One region of the Desulforamulus ruminis DSM 2154 genome, then DNA from elsewhere that is predicted to be linked to it. Evidence: predicted binding sites of a transcription regulator. Region 1 holds the regulator's gene; the other holds the start of a gene.
What was found. The regulator HrcA, encoded in region 1, represses chaperone genes, less so after heat shock. The targets are predictions, from matches to a motif close to TGTTAGCACTCNNNNNNNNNGAGTGCTAACA.

Region 1 (10,439 bases):
GTCCAGTTCCAGAAGGATCCGGCCGGCCGGCGGCGTGTACTCTTCCCAACTGGGCTTCACAGCCAACCGGTGGCCAATCTCCATCGGCTTATAATAGGCCATCCAGGAGGTGGCCCAGTCCTCGTCAGCTACCGCCTTTGTTTCAACCCTGGGGAGTTCCGGCAGGTCTAAACCGGCCAGACGGTCCTGCAGGATAACCAAACGGTCTTCCAGTCCCGGGCCCTGGGGGAAGTAAGCCTTTACCAGCGGCAGCGGCCGGTTCAGCACCTCCGGGGAAAATTCGTAATGGTCCCAGATGTTGGCGGCAATATACTTGGAAATTAAAGCGGGGTCCTCAATGACAACCCCGCCGGCTCCCATTTCATCAAAAATGTTGCTGACCATGTCAATTCCCTCATGGGAAACATGGACCGTGATTTCAAGCCAGTTCATTCAAACGCCTCTTTCTTGTATGGGGTATTCCTGAAGGGTCCAGACTTGAGGGTATTTCTTTTGAGTCCTGTTGCTGGCCTTAAGGGGATTCCTTTAAGGTCCTGTGTGAGTGGAAGCATTTCTTACTGGTTTTAAGCAAATGCCTGATGAACATACTTAATACTAACAACAGGACCCCGGAGAAAAACTTATGAGTCTAGCAACAGGACCCCCAAGCACAACCCTTAAGGCTAACGTACCCTTAAGGCTGAGTCTAGCCCCTCAGCGCATCCTTTACTTTCTCAAAAATATTTTTAGATCCTCCCTGAGGGCTTTCGCCGCCGCCGATCTTGGCAAACTCCTGCAGCAGTTCCTTCTGTTTGTCAGTTAACCGGGTTGGTGTCACAATTTTCACCCGGACGTGCTGATCCCCACGACCGCTTCCATTTAAGTAAGGAATTCCTTTACCCCTAATACGGAAGATCGTGCCGGTTTGGGTTCCTTCAGGTATTTTCAGACTGGCCGTACCATCCAAAGTGGGCACCTCCACCACATCCCCCAAGGCTGCCTGGGCAAAACTAATGTTCATATCATAAATAACATCGTTGCCGTCCCTTATAAAGGATTTGTGCGGACGCACCACAATATACACGTAAAGGTCCCCCGGGGGGCCTCCTCTCAGACCGGCCTCTCCTTCACCGCTCAGGCGCAGCCGGGAGCCGTCGTCCACCCCGGCGGGAATTTTCACGTGGATGGTCTTGGATTTTCTGACTTGACCTCCACCCCGGCAGGTGGGACAGGGTCTTTCAATCACTTTACCGGCTCCCCGGCAGCTTTCACAGGTACGGCTTTGAACAATTCGGCCAAAGGGGGTTGTCTGAGCATACTGCACCTGTCCCGTTCCATGGCAGGTGCCGCAGGTTTTCGAGCTGCTGCCCGGCGCCGCCCCGCTGCCGCCGCAAGTATCGCAGATTTCCGTCCGGGGTACCTGGATATCCCGCTCCACGCCGAAAGCCGCTTCCTTAAAGGAGATTTCCATATTTACCCGCAGGTCGCCGCCCTTTTGGGGGCCGCCCCGTTGACGTCCGCCCATACCGCCAAAGAACATTTCAAAAATATCCCCGAGTCCGCCGAAATCCGCCCCGCCAAAGCCGCCGAAACCGTTAAAACCCTGGCCGTCGGCCGCCGCATGACCAAACTGATCATAGGCTGCTCTTTTATCAGGGTCGTTTAATACAGCATAGGCTTCAGCAATTTCTTTAAACCGGGCTTCCGCGGTCTCCTTATCTTCTTTATTGGCATCCGGGTGGAACTGGCGGGCCAGTTTCCGGTAGGCTTTCTTTATTTCGTCCGCCGAGGCATCCCGGGAGACCCCCAGCACCTCATAATAGTCGCGCTTAGCCATGACTCACCACCTACATTTCATGAATAACAGGGGAATACGGATTCCCCTGTTATAATGATATTTGCTCACTATGGTATGCAGCTTTACTTGTTGTCGTTCTTTTTCTCGTCTTTTACTTCATAATCCGCATCCACTACGTTATCCTGCTCCGGGCTGGCCCCGCAGTCTCCCCCGGCGCAACCGCCCTGGGCTTCCTGCTGGGCATTTTGCTGATACATAGCAGAGGTCAATTCGTAGAGGGGTTTGGTCACTTCTTCTAATTTATTTTTCATTTGATCGGTGTCGTTACTGTTAACGGCAGTCCGCAGTTCCTCAATGGCCTTCTGTAAAGCTTCCACCTTATCTTTATCGGCTTTATCCCCCAGGTCTTTGATGGTCTTTTCAGCCTGATAAATCATACTGTCCGCCTGGTTTCTGACTTCTACCGCTTCCTGACGCTTTTTATCCTCTTCGGCATATTTTTCCGCATCATTGACCATGGCCTTGATGTCTTCATCCGAAAGGGCGCCGCTGGCGGTAATGGAGATGCTTTGGGCCTTGCCGGTCCCCATATCCTTGGCCGACACCGAAACAATGCCGTTTACGTCAATATCAAACTTAACTTCGATTTGCGGCACACCCCGGGGTGCCGGGGGAATACCGGTAAGCTGGAACCGGCCCAGGGTTTTGTTATTGGCAGCCATGGGCCGTTCACCCTGCAGCACATGAATCTCTACCGTCGTCTGGTTATCGGCGGCAGTGGAGAAGATTTGGCTCTTGGAACTGGGAATGGTGGTGTTGCGCTCAATTAAGCGGGTAAACACGCCTCCCAGGGTTTCAATGCCCAGGGACAGGGGCGTTACATCCAGCAGCAGTACGTCCTTCACTTCACCCGCCAGAACGCCGGCCTGGATGGCAGCCCCGATGGCCACGCATTCGTCAGGGTTAATGCCTTTATGGGGTTCCTTGCCTAAAAATTTGCGAATGGCTTCTTGAACCGCAGGAATACGAGTGGAGCCACCCACCATCAGCACTTTGTTAATGTCTTTCGGTTCGAATCCGGCGTCACTCATGGCCTGACGGGTGGGTCCCATGGTTTTTTCCACCAGATCGGCGGTTAGTTCATCGAATTTGGCCCGGGTCAGGTTGATGTCCATGTGTACCGGACCATCCGCTCCCACGGAAATAAAGGGCAAATTAATATTGGAAGTCACTACGCCGGAAAGTTCGATCTTCGCTTTTTCCGCCGCTTCTTTCAAACGCTGCATGGCCATTTTATCTTTGGTTAAATCAATGCCGGTTTCCTTTTTAAATTCAGCGGCCAAATAATCCATCACCCGCTGATCGAAATCATCCCCACCCAGGCGATTGTTGCCGCTGGTGGCTTTTACCTCAAAGACGCCGTCGCCCAGTTCCAGAATGGATACGTCAAAGGTGCCTCCGCCCAGGTCAAAAACCAAAATGGTTTGATCCTCTTCCTTATCTAAGCCATAGGCCAGGGCGGCGGCGGTGGGTTCGTTGATAATGCGCAGTACTTCCAACCCGGCAATTTTACCGGCGTCTTTGGTAGCCTGACGCTGGGCGTCACTGAAATAAGCCGGTACGGTAATCACCGCCTGGGTGACTTTGTCGCCCAAATAAGCTTCTGCATCGGCCTTCAGCTTCCCTAAGACCATGGCTGAAATTTCCTGAGGGGTGTAGTCTTTGCCGTCGATATTTACCTTATGATTGGTTCCCATATGACGTTTAATGGATAGAATGGTCCGGTCAGGATTACTGACAGCCTGACGTTTTGCTACCTGCCCCACCAGACGCTCGCCGGTTTTGGAAAAGCCAACAACCGAAGGTGTGGTGCGGGCTCCTTCCGCGTTGGGAATGACAACGGCCTCGCCGCCTTCCATCACTGCAACGCAGGAGTTGGTGGTTCCCAAATCAATACCAATTACTTTTCCCATTGATGTTACCTCCTGACAAAATATATGAGAATTAAGATTTTGCTACCTTAACCATGGACGGCCGGATAACTTTTCCTTTAAAAAAGTAGCCCTTCCTTAGTTCTTCTACAATGGTGTTTTCCTCTTTCCCGGAGTCCTCCACCTGCATCACCGCATCATGAAGGTTTGGATCAAAGGGCTCCTCCACAGCGGGAATCGGGCTTACTCCTTCATTATTGAGAACATCTTTTAGCTGACGGTGAATCATTTCCACCCCGCTGACAAACTTTTCGCCCCCATCCCCTGCCGAAGCCAGGGCCCGTTCAAAATTATCCAGAACCGGAAGAATGGCTTTAATGAGTTGTTCGGATCCGTATTTCAACAGCTCTTCCCGCTCCAAACGGCTGCGCCGGCGCAGGTTGTCATAATCTGCCTGCAGCCGGACCATCCGGTTGTAGTACTCTTCACTTTCAGCACTTTTATCCGCCAACCGTCTCTTTAATTCCACCGGATCATCGGTTTCTGCGGACTGGCCGTTACCATCCTGCTGTTCTTTGGCGTCCTCTGCTGCGTCTATGTAGCTCTCACTCTCTACGGCCTGCTCTGCTGACTGCAAAGTCTCTTTAGACTGTTCCTGAATTTTTTCTTTTGTCACTTCATCACCCCTCAATCGGTTCATTGTTCAAAACCTTCTCCGGAAGGTTGTTTATAGTCTTTCATTTTTATAATGGTGTCTATCCGCAAAATGGCCTCGGCAATCTCCCCGGCAGCCCGCAGGGCATGAAGCTTAACCAATGCCGGGTCCAGCACACCCGCTTCCAGCATATCCACGATTTCCCCGGTATCACAATCTACCGCCAGGGAAATTTTATTTTGCTCGGCCTGGGCCGCTAAGGCATCCCCGATTTTTTCCAGGGGATTAAAACCGGCGTTGGCAATAATCTGCGCCATGGGGCGGCGCAGGGCCTCCACCACACAGTCCACTCCGTAGGCAGCCATCCCCCGGATACTTTCCCGGACTTTCTCCACCTCCCGGGAAACAGCCAGTTCCAGGGCGCCTCCTCCGGGTACAATACCGCCTTTAACGGCGGCTTGAATGGAACTGGCAGCATCTTTAGCAATCCGGGCCCGCTCCCCCACCACTTCTTCGGTGGCTGCTCCCACCAGAATAGTGGCCATGGGTTTTCCTTCCCCGGCTAAAACCCAAACCTGCTCCAGTCGATCATCCTGTATGACTTTTCCGGCCTGGCCCAGGTATTTTTCTAATTCCTGCGGGCTTTTCTTTAATCCGGTACGCTTGATGGCCCGGGCTCCGGTATGCTCCGCCGCCCGCTGAAGTTCCTTGTTCAATACTCGTTGGACCACCATAACGCCTGCATCGGTCAGCAGTTCCTCCGCCGTATCGTGAACGCCCCGGTCCACTAGAACCAGTCCGGTTCCCAGGTCAATGATCTTTTGTATGTTCGCCCGGAACTCCGCCTGCAGTTCCAGGTAGCGGGCAAAACCCGCCTCGGTCCCCAGGGCTTCATCTTCAATCTCTTCCGGTTCCAGGGCATCGTCAATGACCATAATTTTAACCTGCTCCAGCACCCCGGGCATTTGTCTATTCATGGTCTCCTTATTAATAATGACCCCCATAAACACCTGATTGGCAGCCCCTTCTTCGGAAACCACCGTATCCGAGAGCTTAAAGTTGGGGTCCAGTAGTTTCTCCCGGCCAATTAACCGGGCTGCCTCCACCACCAGATCGGCAATATCCTGATGTTCCCTGCCGGCCACCAGCGCCACCTGGCGCACCTGGGGATGATTTAAGTCCTCCAGAGGCAGGCTGTGTTCCCCGATGGCCTCAAGGGCCCGTCGGATACCGGCCCTGAAACCTTCAATCACCCGGGCCACCGGGACTCCCTTGGCCACCTGCTCCACCCCGGCTCCCACCAGGGACCCGGCCATGACGGTGGCGGTGGTGGTACCGTCGCCGATTTCTTCCTGCTGAGCCCGGGCAATATTAATCACCATCCGGGCGGCAGGATGGTTTGCTTCCATCATGGTGAGGATGGTCACACCGTCATTGGTAATAACCACCTCACCAAATTTATCTACCAGCATGGTGTCCAGACCCTTTGGCCCCAGGGTCCCCTCAACGGCTGAGGCAATGGCCCGAACCGCATTGGAATTTGTCATCAGCGCCGCTAATTTCTCATTCACTTCAGCGCCCTGACTGGCCTGCTGTTTGAGACTCAATGTGGGGGTTCCTCCTTACTTGTAATGACCCTTCATCATTTCTTCCAGCACCCGAGAAAGGTTTTTTGTCATATAATCAACCACGGTAATGACCTTGGCATAATCCATCCGTGTGGGTCCCAGGACGCCCACGGTTCCCAGCACTTGGTTGCCTACCTTGTAGGTTGCCGTAACCACGCTGCAATTCTGCATTTCCTGCCTGGGGTTTTCGCTGCCAATGCGCACGGTTACGTCCCGGCTGTCTTCAAAAGGCATCAGCAACTGCGAAAGGGATTCTTCCTGCTCCAGCAGGGATAACATGACCTTGACCCGGTCCACGTTGTGAAACTCCGGCTGGTTGAGGATATTAAATACCCCTTCCAGATGAACTTTATCTTCCTTTTCCAGATGCAGTTGATCCTGCATTAACTGGAAAGCTATATCTAGTATATTCCGATGTTTGGAAAGTTCAAAATAAATTTCTTTAATTAGGGTAAGCCGGATGCTGTCCATGGTGCGGCCCTGAAGTTTGGCGTTTAAAACCGAAGAAATTTGCTCCAGATCCTCCTGAGTTATATTTTCAGGGACTGTCATCATCTGGTGGTGAACCGCCCCCATATCCATAACCACAATCAACAGAGCCTGGGAGGGTGCCATTAATACCAGTTGAATATGTTTATAGGTGCTTTTGCTTAGTTGAGGCGTCCTTACCAAAGCGGTGTAATTGGTCATCCGGGCCATCATTCGGCCGGTTCGGCTAATCACCTCGCCTACTTCCCGCACCTTTTTTTCATAACCCTGGAGAATGGTTTCCTCCTCTTCCCGGGTCAGTTCTTCCCGCTGCATTAAACAGTCCACATAATAGCGATAGCCTAAATTGGACGGAATTCGACCGGCAGAAGTATGGGGCTGTTCAATAAAGCCCATTTCCTCCAGATCCGACATTTCATTGCGAATGGTTGCCGGACTCACGCCTAAATCATATTTTCGGGAGATGGTTCGTGAACCAACGGGTTCCGCCGTGGAAATGTAATCCTTAATAATGGCTAAAAGGATCTGCTGTTTTCGTTCATCCATTTTCACATCGGAGCACCCCCCTTGTTAGCACTCTATCTTATTGAGTGCTAATTCTAAATAAAATTTAGCAAATAGGCCTTCGTTTGTCAAGCAATCTCCTTGCTGTAAATGGAAAATACCGTTGCATCCTACTGCGAAAATTCCTCCACCACCTGGATAAACTCGGCAAAAACCCGGTTGGCTACCGGCAAGCCCTGGGAGGTTAACTTCAGATGGCCTGCCTCCAATTGAACCAGGCCCTTTTTTTGCAAATCGTGAACCTGTTGGCCAAAGACCTCCAGAAATTCCCGCCCGTATCTTTGTTTAAAAGCATCCAAAGAAAGGCCTTCCATCAGCCGCAGACCAAGAAAAGCCGTCTCTTCCATTTGTTCCCCTTTTGACAGTTTCTTAATCTCCAGGATCGGCCTCTGCCCTTCCTGCAACAGCCGGACATAGTTCATGATATTCTCTGTATTTCCCCAGCGTGTTCCTCCCAGGTGGGAGTGGGCCGCGGGGCCGAATCCCAGATACTGGCCGTTCTGCCAGTAGTTCAGGTTGTGCCTGCAGCGGTAGCCGTCCCTGGAGAAATTGGATATTTCATAATGCCGGTAGCCGGCGGCCGCCAAGGTCTCTATGGCGGTCCGGTACATGGTTAATTCCCATTCTTCGGGGCAGGCTTCCAGTTCCCCCTTATCCACCGACCGGCAGAGGGGGGTTCCTTCTTCCAATTGCAGACCATAACAGGAGAGGTGTTGCGGGGAAAGGGCTAAAACCTGGGACAAGGATTGCTGCCATTGCTCCACGGTCTGGCCGGGCAGGCCAAAGATTAAATCCAGGTTAATATTGTTAAAACCGGCCTTTCCGGCAAAATCCACCGCCTCTTTGGCCTGCTCCACCGTATGAATGCGGCCCAGCCGCTTTAAAAGCTCCGCATGGGTGGATTGAATTCCCAGGCTCAAACGGTTAAAACCGGCCGCCTTCAGCTCTTTCAGGGAAGTCAGGGATACTGTTCCAGGGTTGGCTTCCACGGTTATTTCCGCATCCGGCAGTATCTGAAATCTTTTACCCACCTGTTCCAGCATCTCGGTCAACTGCCCGGAGACAAGACAAGTGGGCGTACCACCGCCCACAAAAATTGTAGCTATTTGTTTATGCTCCGGGGACAGTTCTTGTCTATAATACTCCATTTCCAGCCAAAGGCCTTCCAGGTACTTCTCCAGCAGATCCTGTTGGTAAGGATAGGATGTGAAGTCACAATAAAGGCACTTGCGCAGGCAAAAGGGCACGTGAATATATAATCCTAAAGGCATTCCTGCACCCACCCGTTATTTTTCTTCAATACTTAGCACCGCCATAAAGGCTTCCTGGGGAATTTCCACATTGCCCACCTGTTTCATCCGCCGCTTGCCCTCTTTTTGCTTCTCCAGAAGCTTTCGCTTACGGGAAATATCGCCGCCGTAACATTTGGCTAAAACGTCTTTACGCTGGGCCTTGATGGTTTCCCGGGCAATAATTTTATTGCCAATGGCTGCTTGAACGGGAATCTCGAACATATGCCGGGGGATCAGCGAACGAAGTTTTTCCACCAGACCCCGGCCCCGGGCGTAGGCCTTTTCCTTATGAATGATGCAGGATAGGGCATCCAGGGGTTCCCCGTTGAGCAGGATGTCCATTTTTACCAGATCGGACTCCCGGTAACCGGTTAATTCGTAATCCAAGGAAGCATATCCCTTGGTGCGGGATTTTAATTGATCAAAAAAATCAAAGATAATTTCCGATAAGGGAATATCGTAGGTTAACATTACCCGGTTAACGCCCATATATTCCATGTTGCTGTAAATGCCCCGTTTGTTCTGACACAGTTCCATCACCGTACCCACAAAATCCTTGGGTACCATGATGGTGGCCTTAACAAAGGGCTCTTCAATTTTTTCAATATTGTTCACCGGGGGAAGATTGCTGGGATTATCAATTTCCAGCATTTCACCCTTGGTGCTGGTAACCCGGTACACCACGCTGGGTGCGGTGGTAATAAGGCCGAGGCCGTATTCCCGTTCCAGGCGTTCCTGAATGATTTCCATATGCAGCAGGCCCAGGAATCCGCAGCGGAAACCAAAACCCAGGGCTTCCGAAGTCTCCGGCTCATATATTAAGGAAGCATCGTTCAATTTCAGCTTGTCCAAGGCATCTCTTAAATCTTCATATTCAACGGTTTCTACCGGATACAGGCCGCAAAACACCATGGGCGTTACCTTGCGATAGCCCGGCAGGGGTGCCGGCGCCGGGTTTTTGGCATCGGTAATAGTATCACCTACCCGCACATCCTGGACATTCTTCATGCTGGCACAGACAAAACCCACTTCTCCGGTGCTCAGTTCATCAATAAAGGTCATGGTAGGACTGAACACCCCTACCTCATCCACTTCAAATTCTTTTTTGGTAGCCATCATGCGAATGCGCATACCGGGCTTGAGCGTTCCTTGAACAATCCGTATGTAGGCAATGACTCCCCGGTAAGCATCGTAGTGCGAGTCAAAGATCAGCGCCTGCAGCGGGGCGGCGGGATCTCCCTGGGGCGGCGGAATTTTGGCTACCGCCTGCTCTAATATTTCTGGCACACCAATGCCGCTTTTGGCTGAAGCCAGTACTGCCTCGGAAGTGTCTAAACCAATTACGTCTTCAATTTCCTGTTTCACCCGCTCCGGTTCAGCACTGGGCAGATCAATTTTATTAATGACGGGAATAATCTCCAGGTCATTTTCCAGGGCCAGATAAACGTTGGCCAGGGTTTGCGCCTCAATGCCCTGGGAGGCGTCCACCACCAGCAGGGCCCCTTCACAGGCGGCCAAACTGCGGGAGACCTCATAGGTAAAGTCCACATGACCGGGAGTATCAATTAAATTCAACTGGTATTCCTGACCGTCCGCGGCGGTATAAAACAACCGTACTGCCTGCAATTTAATGGTAATGCCCCGCTCACGCTCCAGGTCCATTTTATCCAGAACCTGTTCGGTCATTTCCCGCTGGCTGAGGGCGCCGGTAATTTCCAGAAGCCGGTCGGCCAGAGTAGATTTGCCATGATCGATGTGGGCTATGATGCAGAAATTTCGGATACGGTTTTGGGGTATTGACATGAATAATTCCTCCTAATCCCAAAAACGACATACCCTTTTATTATAGCACCGGATGAAAGTCTCTTCAATCTATCTTTTGGGTCTAATGGAACGCGGATTTAACGGATTAGCACGGATTTAAATTTTAATTAATTTAAATTAGAAAGGTTTTCAAATTGAAAACAGAGAATTAAATTTTGAAAATGAAATGAACGAAATTGAGAAAAACAATTTTCCATTTTCATTCATTCTTTATAGTTTCCTCCAGGGTTATTGTATAGGAGAAGTATAAAATCCGCGTTCTATTCGCCTTCTTTCTTT
Region 2 (10,439 bases), 400 kb from region 1:
CTATCTGGCCCGCCCGTCTTTTCCCAAGCCGGAGGTTCGTGCCGAGGCATTAGCGAAAATCCTCTCTCTGGCCTCCCGCAATCCCACGGGGGTCTGGCAAAAAGCCTTCCCCATCGGTGATATCAGTGAACCTGCCGTACAGGTAAACGCCCATACGCCTGTGCGGCAGTTGAAAAAAATATTGGATGCCAACCAACTTATCAGCGGCGTGGTCATCACCCAAGGAGAACGGCCTGTTGGCCTCATTATGCGGCATCATCTGGACCGTTACCTGGGCACCCAATACGGTGTGGCTCTTTATTTTGAGCGGCCGGTATCCACCATCATGGACCCGGACCCCCTGGTGGTGGACATCTCCGTACCCATTGAGCATGCCTCCCAACAATCCATGAGCCGGGACAAGCTCAAGCTTTATGATGATATTGTGATTACCAGGGACACCAGCCTTTACGGAGTGGTTTCGGTGCAAACCCTGCTGGATACCATGACCAAGATCCGGATGGAGGTGGCCAAGGGAGCCAACCCTTTGACCGGCCTGCCTGGAAACTTGACCATAGAAGGAGAATTAAATAACCGTCTTACGGAAAACTCCCCGTTTGTCTGCATCTATATGGACTTGGATCATTTCAAGTCCTATAATGACCGTTACGGCTTCGAAAACGGAGACCGCCTGCTGCTGCTGGCGGCCAGGCTGCTGACCAGTGTAGTCCGGAAATTTGGCTCAGCCACGGATTTTATAGGGCACATTGGAGGCGATGATTTTGTGATATTAACCCATAAGGATAAAGCCGATAACCTTTGCCAGCAATACATTCGGTATTTTGACCGGCTGGTGAAAAGTCTTTATTCCGCCGAAGACAGGGTCATCGGGGGATTTTACGGCAGGGACCGGCAGGGACAGGAAACCTGGTTCCCCTTTGTGTCGGTTTCCCTGGCTATTGTAGAGTGCGCCAGCCACTGTTCCGCCGAAGGTTTGGCGGAAACGGCCGCTCAGCTCAAAAAGTACGCTAAATCCAAAATTGGCAGCGTGTATGTCCGGGACCGCCGCTGCACTGCTCCGCCCTACCCTCCTTCCTATTGAGCCGGCTCCGCTTTAAACAAAGGGGTGGACAAGTACCGTTCGCCGGTATCCGGTAACAGCACCACCACCGTTTTCCCGGCATTCTCCGGGCGGCGGGCCACTTCCAAAGCAGCATACATGGCCGCCCCTCCGGAAATTCCCACTAACATTCCTTCCTCCCGGGCCACTCTTCTGGCCGTTTCCATGGCTTTTTCACCGTTAACCTGAAAAATTTCATCAATCATCGCGAGGTTTAAAACCTTCGGTACAAAACCCGCTCCAATCCCCTGAATGGGATGACTGCCCGGCTGTCCTCCGGAAAGGACCGGGGATTCTGCCGGTTCCACCGCGATGGCCTGAAAGGAAGGTTTTCTTTCTTTGATATAGGTGGACACTCCGGTGATGGTTCCCCCTGTGCCAACACCAGCCACAAAGATATCCACCTTGCCGCCGGTATGCTCCCAGATTTCAACGGCGGTGTTCCGCACATGGGCCCGGGGATTGGCGGGGTTGGCAAACTGCTGCAGCATGAGGGCTCCAGGTGTACTTTTTACCAGTTCTTCCGCTCTGGCAATGGCCCCATTCATCCCTTCCCGGCCGGGAGTAAGAATCAGCTCCGCCCCGTAGGCCTGCAGCAGGCTGCGCCGCTCTTGGCTCATGGTCTCCGGCATGGTTAAAATTAATCGCAGCCCCAGAGCCGCGCAGGTAAGAGCCAGCCCCACCCCGGTATTGCCGCTGGTGGGCTCCACCAGAACGCTGTCCTTGTCAATAACGCCCCTTTCCAGCGCATCCATAATCATAGCGTAACCGATACGGTCCTTGACACTTCCCCCGGGATTAAAAAATTCCACTTTGGCCAGCACCTCGGCCGCCGTCCCCGCAGCCAACCGGTTTACCCGCACCAGCGGAGTGCCGCCAATGGTTTCTAAAATATTATTATAAATGGTCATTTTTACCGCCCCCGTTTTTATTTTAGACCCTTTACCAAGGCATTCCCTAAAATTATTCTACCTTATAAGGAATATTATAACAGAATATAGAAAACCTGAGCGTGTTCCTGCAAGTTCCTTTGTTCAAGGCTTTTAAAAGTACCTGCCATCCATAAATTATTCTAAACCCGGTCTTTTTGTTGGTTCTCCAATGGAAAAATGCCAACAGAAAGAGACCTTTCAAAAGCTCGGCGAACTTCTGAAAGGTCCCTAATAGACTCATTGTTATTTTTTCGTTACTTTTAAGGCAGCGGGCTCCTCATAATCCCCTATCAACAGAGGATTCCGGGAGGATCTTACATCATGCCGCCCATGCCACCCATTCCGCCCATGCCGGCCATAGGATTGGCGGCATTTTCTTCGGGCTTATCGGAAATCAGCGTCTCGGTGGTGAGAATCATGGCTGCGATGGAGGCAGCGTTTTGTAAAGCAGACCGGGTTACTTTGGCCGGGTCAACAATCCCTGCGGCAATCATATCCACGTAATCTTCACTCATAGCGTTAAAGCCCACGCCCTTTGCAGTGGCTCTAACTTTCTCAACCACCACGGAACCTTCGTGGCCGGCGTTATTGGCGATTTGGCGCAGGGGTTCTTCCAGGGCCCGCTTAACAATGTCCACACCGGTTTTGGCGTCGCCTTCCAGCACGATGCTGTCCAGGGAGCCGATAATATCGATATAGGCAGTGCCGCCGCCGGGGACAATTCCCTCTTCAACAGCAGCACGGGTTGCGTTCAGAGCATCGTCGATACGCAGTTTTTTCTCTTTCATTTCAACCTCGGTGGCTGCGCCAACCTGAATGACAGCAACACCGCCGGCCAGTTTAGCCAGACGCTCCTGCAGTTTTTCACGGTCGAAATCAGAGGTGGTTTCTTCGATTTGCTTTTTAATCTGGGCTACCCGGCCTTCGATATTGGACAGGTCACCACCTCCGCCAACAATGATGGTTTCTTCTTTCTTAACCCGAATCTGACGGGCAGTACCCAGCATATCCAGAGTGGCTTTATCCAGCTTCAGGCCGATATCTTCGGTGATAACGGTAGCGCCGGTAAGGGTTGCGATATCTTCCAGCATGGCCTTGCGGCGGTCGCCGAAACCGGGAGCTTTAACCGCAACAACATTCAGGGTGCCGCGCAGTTTGTTCAGCACCAGAGTGGCTAAGGCTTCGCCCTCCAGGTCTTCGCAAATCAGCAGAACGGGCTTGTTGCCGGTCTGAATGACTTTTTCCAAAATAGGCAGGATTTCCTGAATAGAGGCAACCTTTTTATCGGTAATCAAAATGTAAGGATCGCTGAGGGAAGCCTCCATCTTGTCGGTATCGGTGGTCATGTAAGGGGAAATATAACCCCGGTCAAAGTTCATGCCTTCCACAACTTCCAGGTTTGTTCCGATACCCTGGGATTCCTCAACGGTAATAACGCCGTCTTTGCCTACTTTTTCCATGGCTTCGGCAATGAGGCTGCCAATGGAATCATCATTGGCGGAAACGGTAGCTACCTGGGAAATGGCTTCCTTGCTTTCAATGGGCTTTGCCATGGCTTTGATTTCTTCAACAGCCTTTTCAACGGCTACTTCAATGCCCCGTTTGATAATCATGGGATTGGCGCCGGCGGCTACGTTTTTCAGTCCTTCCCGAACGATGGCCTGAGCTAAAACCGTGGCGGTGGTGGTGCCGTCACCAGCTACATCGTTGGTCTTGGTGGCAACCTCTTTAACCAGTTGGGCGCCCATATTCTCAAACTTATCAGCCAGTTCAACTTCCCGGGCAATGGTTACACCGTCATTGGTGATGGTGGGTGCACCAAATTTTTTATCTAACACAACATTGCGGCCTTTAGGGCCAAGGGTTACCTTAACCGCTTCAGCCAGGGCGTTTACGCCTCTTTCCAGTGACTTGCGGGCATCCTCGCGGAAAATAATTTCTTTAGCCAAGGTCAATAACCTCCTTATATAATCAAAACTTTAAGTACAAAAATAAACTTATTCAACAATAGCCAGAATATCCATCTCTCTTAAGATCAGGAATTCTTCTTCTTCAATTTTAACCTCGTTGCCGGCATATTTGGAGAAGAATACTTTGTCACCGGCCTTAAGATCAATGGTGGCGCGCTGGCCGTTTTCCAGCAGGCGGCCGGGACCTACGGCAATCACTTCGCCCTGCTGAGGCTTCTCTTTGGCAGTATCCGGCAGTACGATGCCGCTCTTGGTTTTTTCTTCCTGGGGCAGTGCCTTTACAACTACCCTGTCACCTAATGGTTTAATCACAAAAAACCCTCCTTTAAAATTATTAAGGTTTTTTAATTTGCGGGTTGTGTTGTTAGCACTCATTAATATTGAGTGCTAACACCCAGTTAATATAATATAGAACGAGAAGATTAAAAGCAACTACCTACAATGGCAAATATACCAAAATGGCCTAGAAAAAATTTAATTTGGTACATTTATCTTTTAATTTCTCCCTCTATATTAGATTTTCAGCCCTATCATTTTTTTTACCCACAAGATATCTTAACCTATACCTGGTTATTTTATGCAATTTTTAAAAATTTTTTCATTTAGCCGGAACCACACTCGCCACCCCGTCCGGTAAGGATCTCCAAACCATGGGGCAGCACCGGCAGAACCACCTCCAGGCATTCCCTTACCCCCTTTACACTGCCGGGCAGGTTAATAATTAAGGTTTTGCCCCGGATACCGCTGATTGCTCTGGACAGCATGGCCTTGGGCGTTTTTTTCAGACTTTCCGCCCGGATGGCTTCCGCCAATCCCGGCACCTGCCGGTGGATGACGGCCAGGGTGGCTTCGGGGGTGTTATCCCTTGGCCCCAGCCCGGTTCCACCGGTGGTTAAAATAAGATCCAGGGCATGTTGGTCGGCAAATTCAATCAAAGTATTCTTTATCACTTCCGGATCATCGGGTACCACCCGGTATTGCTCCACCCGGCCAAGACCCGCCACCAGCTCTTTAATGGCGGCGCCGCTGGTATCCTCCCGTTCTCCCCGGGCCCCCTTGTCGCTCATGGTTACAATACCTATTTTATACATGCTTTCACCTCCAAGGATTTTGCCGGCCTTCACAACAGCCTCCGGTTAAGATACAATAAAATAAATATTGCGATATTTTATAAGGAGGCTGGGAAATGACCTGGCAGATTAACAGAACATCCATAAATATCGTTAAAATCAAAGGGGATAAAATCCTTCATACCGAAGATCCTATTGTTCGCGAAGTTCCCGTAACCCTGTTCCTCAACGGCAGGGAGTTTGTGACCATGGTTTGTTCCCCGGAAGGTTTGGAAGAACTGGCCGTAGGCTTTCTTTGCTCCGAAGGACTGCTTCAGAGTCCGGAGGATCTCAACAATATTCAAATTGATTACGAGAATGGAACCGTTCATATTGAAGCTTTGGAAGGCGAATCGGAAAAAAAATTTCTTAAAAGAAACATTACTTCCTGCTGCGGCAGGGGGCGTCCGGTTTTTTATTTTGTGAATGATGCCAAGAGCATGAACAAGATCACCACTCCGCTTTTGGTAACTCCCGGACAGGTTTGGAATTTATCCGACCGTCTGGAAGAAATGTCCGTTTTATTCCAACAAACCGGCGGGGTTCACAATGCTGCCCTTTGCGCTCCCACCGAAGTGATTTTGTTTTATGAAGACGTGGGTCGGCACAATGCCGTAGACAAAATCTTTGGCCGGGCTTTCTTGAACGGCATCTCTCTGGAGGACAAAATTCTGGTCTTCAGCGGCAGGGTTTCTTCTGAAATTGTTATCAAGGTAGGCAAAATGGGCCTGCCGGTTATCATTTCCCGCTCCGCCCCCACCGACCTGGGAATTGAAATGGCTGAAAAACTGGGTATCACCATCGTTGGTTTCGCCAAGGGGGAGCGGATGAATGTATACACCTATCCGGAGCGCATTTTAGGCTGATCGGGCTGCCTTCGGTTCTCTTTGCCTGTTCTTTTCTAAAAATTTTCTCAGCAGGGTGAGGTTTTCCTCACCCTCTTTTAGGTTCAACGCAAAAGGAAATATTCCTAATGAAAGCTTTCTTTAAAAATCCTTTTAACGGCCCTTTCCATCTCCGTCCGGAAATTTCCAAAGGAGACCACCAGCTTTTGACCAACTTCCGTAAGGCTGGCTCCCCCGCCGGTATCCCCGCCTACCTGGGTGGCCACCAGTTGAATGCCCCAGTTTTTTTCCGCACGCTTAATTTTACCCCAGGCGGCCCGGTAGGACATGCCCATCTCTCTGGCTGACCGGGAAATGGAGCCGTACTCTTGGACATAGGTGAGCAGGTAATACAACCCGTCACCAAAATTGGTGCCTCCCCGCTCCAGCCAGACCTTGCAGCCCGGTTCAAAAAGTTCCAGCGGGGGCTTGTTTAGAAATTCTCCAGGCTCCTTTTTCATAAATTCACCTAGATTCCCTGCCGGTACATCACGCCGCCGCAATCTCTTAGATCATACCCGCCCAATTTCTCCACCTGCTGCCGGAATTCCGGTGTGTCAATAACTTCCAACAGCCGAGTGATGTAAGGGGTATCCCAGTACTCTCCCGGAATACAAAGGTCATAACGTTCCTCCACCACCGGAACAAAATCCAATTCCAGGGCATTGGCCGCCGCTAAAATACCCAGACCGGCATCAGCCGCTCCGCTGGCTACAGCGGCGGCAACCGCCATATGAGTATATTCCTCCCGGTTATAACCATAGATGCTGTCCGGGTTTATGCCCAGTTGTTTTAAACGGAAATCCAGCAATATCCTGGTACCGGCACCTCTCTGCCGGTTGATAAAGCGGACTCCTTCCCGGACCAGATCTTCCAGTCCGCCAATTCCCAGAGGATTGCCCTTGGCCACCATTAAACCCTGTTGCCGGTAAACCAGATTTACCAGCACCACCGGGCGATCTCCCAGCAGCTTTTGAATATAAGAGATGTTGTAATCACCGGTTTCCTCATCCAGCAGATGCGTGCCGGCGCAGTGGCATTCTCCCCGTTTAATGGCATTCAGTCCCCCCAGGCTCCCTACATTGGCACTGGAAAGACTGGCCTCCGGAAAACTCCTGCGCAGGTGGTTGGCTAAAATGTCCAGGGCCATATCGTGGCTTCCGATAACCACGGTGGTCTGGCTCACTTCTTCCAGGGAGCGCATCAGTTCAATCTTTACCGTTTCTCCTGCCCGAAATCCCTCGGAAGGCCGGGGAACCCGCAGCATGCCGTCAGCCCGGACCATAGACATGATAATGCCGGCCCCGCGGGAAATGGGTGTGGCAACAAATTTGTCCCCTACTTGACCCAGTTTAACCCGAATGAATTCTTCCACGCCCATGGGAGAGGGCATTTTACGGGAGATAATGGCATCGGCGGTTGGAGTAGCCGGTGGAACCGAGCCTAGTTTTTTATAAATAACCGGTTTAACAAACAGTTCCATGGTCAGGGCCGCAGAAACCGGGTAACCTGGAATACCGATGACCGGCTTGCCTTTAATTTCTCCCAGGATCACCGGTTTGCCGGGCTTAATGGCTACCCCGTGGGTTAAAACCGTACCCAATTCACGGATCAACGCCGCGGTAAAATCTTCCCTTCCGGCCGAGGAGCCGGCATTGACCACCACCACGTCCACTTCCTCCAGGGCGCTGGTAATGGTGGCCTTCAGTTGGTCCCACTGATCCATCGTAATGGACCGCCGGAGAGGTTCACCGCCCCAGGTCTGCACCATGGCCCCCAACACCCGGGTATTGTATTCCACGATATCCCCCGGTTTTAACTGGGACCCCGGCTGCACCAGCTCGGTTCCGGTGGGAAGCAGCGCCACCCTGGGTCTGGGATGAACCGCAACGGTTCCCACTCCGCCGGCCAAAATACCGCCAATATCCACCGGACGCAGGGTGTGGTTCGCGGGTAAAATCATCTCGGTGGCCACCACGTCTTCCCCAATGGCACGCACATGTTGCCAGGGAGCCGCAGCAGAAGTAATTTCAAAGGCTTCGTCTTCCACAAAGTGGACATCTTCAATCATGATTACCGCATCGCAGCCTGCGGGGATTGGATCGCCGGTATCCACCACCTGAGCCTTTTCTCCCAACCGGATCTGTTTGGGCATGGCATCGGAAGCACCAAAGGTCAGGGATGAGTCCACCGCAATCCCGTCCATGGCCGAAGCATGATAATGGGGGGAAGAGTTCACGGCAAAAATCGGCTCCGCCGTGACCCGTCCCAGGGCTTGCTCGGTGGCCAGAATCTCCGGCGGCCCCGGGCTCAGAGCCCCTTTGGTTTGTAGGTGATGAAGCCAGCCCTCCAGGGCCTCTTCCCAGGGACGATTGTCCAGGTAGACATCTCTTTTATTTCTCATGGACGTCTTCTCCTATCTTTAATTTTAGAATTTATGGTAACTTTAATTTAAAAGGCAGAACCGCTAGAACAACCACACATCCACCCATTCCCCGGCCTCCACCCCCTCCTTATTCAGGGGCAGATGAGCCACACCGTCCGCCTTGACCATGGTGCTGATTAGACCTGACTTGCCCAGGACAGGCTCGGCCAGTAGGGTTCCGTCCTCTCCCCGGCGTAGAACCACCCGCAGGAAGTCATCCCTTCCGGTGGCCGAATGTACATTACGGGTCATCACAGCCCGCAGGGGGAATTTTCTGAGATCCCCGGAAATATCCAGGGATTCAATGAATGGCCGTGCCAGCAGGTTGAAAACTACCATAGCCGAAACCGGATGACCCGGCAGCCCAAAAACAGCCTTACCGTCCACCATGGCGCCGATGGAAGGCTTGCCGGGTTTAATGGCCATACCATGGAACAGCACTCCCGGTTTACCAAGGGTATCAATAACCCGGGCCGTTACATCCCGGGTTCCTACGGAACTGCCCCCGGAGATCAGGATCATATCGTTTTCCGCCAGGGCCTGAACCATGGTATTCCGCAAGGTGTCAAAATCATCTTCAACAATGCCGTAAAGCCTGGGCATTCCCCCAGCTTCCAGAACCTGTCCGTACAAGGCATAGGAATTGATATCCCTGACTTTCCCCGGAGGCACCGGTTGGTTTGGTTCCGTCAGTTCATCGCCGGTGGAAAGAATGCCCACCTTCAGGGGCATCAGAACCGGAACCCGGGTTACACCCACTGCCGCCAGCAGGCCCAAATCCTGAGGGCGCAGGCGGTGTCCCGCTGTCAGGATGGTCAAACCCGCCATGACGTCTTCCCCCCGGCGTACGACATTTTCTCCGGGAGCAACCGGCCTGGTAATACCAATGGTCTTTTCATCCAGCTCTTCCGTATATTCCACCATTACCACGGCATCCGCTCCGGCCGGGAGCATGCCCCCGGTTGGAATGGCCCAGGCTTGGCCCGGTTCCAGGAACCCGGCGGCTTCCCTGCCCATAATAACTTCACCGGCAATGTTCACATAGGCAGGCAGGGATTCGGCGGCGCCAAAGATATCCCGGGCTCGGACCGCATAGCCGTCCATAGTGGACCGGTCAAAGCCGGGAACCTCCTCCAAAGATACGATATCCCGGGATAACACCCGGTTTAATCCCTCCAACAGGGGAACGGTTTCCTCTTCACGGCGAATAACATGCTTGGACAGGGTTTGCCGCGCCTGCTGTACCGTCAATACATTAAATAGTTCCAAGATAACCCTCCCGTTTAAAAACAGCCCAGTTCGCAGGCTTTAATCTTAATTTTTAGTTCATCACAAACCTTGCCCACCACTCCCGGGGCTACAGCAAATTCCCCGGCTATTTTACGGGCCGCCGTGCAGGAAAGTTTTCCTTCCCGGGCTGCTTTTTTCACGGCCTCTACAATTTTCTCCTGAGTTTGCTCCACAATATTCTCCCCTTTTCGATTAACCTTTTATTTGTGTTATTATTACATTGGAATGGTAAAATATCCTGCCATACCCAGAGACTCTTATTGATCTTTTATAAAAACGAGCCTTTATTTTATGGACAACCCGTTTCTAAGGAGAGAGAAAATGATTGCCATTGAACTTACCGGCGCAGCCGTTCTTTACCAGGGAACCATCCAGGATGTGATCTGGCTTTTTTATCCCGGTGCACAATTGGTTCATTCCGGGCCGGAACCCCGTCTTCATTTAGAGTTGGGGCAGGAAGGACCGGTCCTTTGGGCAGAGGCCCGGTTTTACGACCAGCCGGCGGCCATAACTCACAGGGCTACAGGCTGGCAGCCGGTTATTGCCGAAGAATCCCTTATTGAACTAAAAAGATTGGCCCGGCTGGCTGTTTTCCGGGCTCTGGAAGCCGCCACCGGAAAAAACCCCAGCCCTTGGGGCATTATGACCGGCATTCGCCCCACCAAAGTGGTTCACCGGCTGATGGATGAAGGCTGGTCCCAAGAGCAGGTAAAGGCCTACCTGATGGCGG

Region 2: groES (co-chaperone GroES) is a predicted target of HrcA. The motif match lies at 4,364-4,394, and genes of this name have one in related genera.

The regions. Positions count from the first base shown of each region.
Region 1 is NC_015589.1:1,163,726-1,174,164, reverse strand. Features, by position in the region: gene prmA (50S ribosomal protein L11 methyltransferase) at 1-432, opposite strand, end outside; gene dnaJ (molecular chaperone DnaJ) at 686-1,816, opposite strand; gene dnaK (molecular chaperone DnaK) at 1,900-3,750, opposite strand; gene grpE (nucleotide exchange factor GrpE) at 3,782-4,384, opposite strand; gene DESRU_RS05780 (TCP-1/cpn60 chaperonin family protein) at 4,405-5,970, opposite strand; gene hrcA (heat-inducible transcriptional repressor HrcA) at 5,986-7,032, opposite strand; gene hemW (radical SAM family heme chaperone HemW) at 7,155-8,315, opposite strand; gene lepA (translation elongation factor 4) at 8,331-10,139, opposite strand.
Region 2 is NC_015589.1:762,915-773,353, reverse strand. Features, by position in the region: gene DESRU_RS03875 (GGDEF domain-containing protein) at 1-1,081, shown strand, start outside; gene cysK (cysteine synthase A) at 1,075-2,010, opposite strand; gene groL (chaperonin GroEL) at 2,346-3,980, opposite strand; gene groES (co-chaperone GroES) at 4,029-4,313, opposite strand; gene DESRU_RS03850 (MogA/MoaB family molybdenum cofactor biosynthesis protein) at 4,604-5,092, opposite strand; gene fdhD (formate dehydrogenase accessory sulfurtransferase FdhD) at 5,188-5,976, shown strand; gene DESRU_RS03840 (winged helix-turn-helix domain-containing protein) at 6,081-6,455, opposite strand; gene DESRU_RS03835 (molybdopterin biosynthesis protein) at 6,464-8,398, opposite strand; gene DESRU_RS03830 (molybdopterin molybdotransferase MoeA) at 8,462-9,688, opposite strand; gene DESRU_RS03825 (hypothetical protein) at 9,703-9,882, opposite strand; gene hemZ (coproporphyrinogen dehydrogenase HemZ) at 10,031-10,439, shown strand, end outside.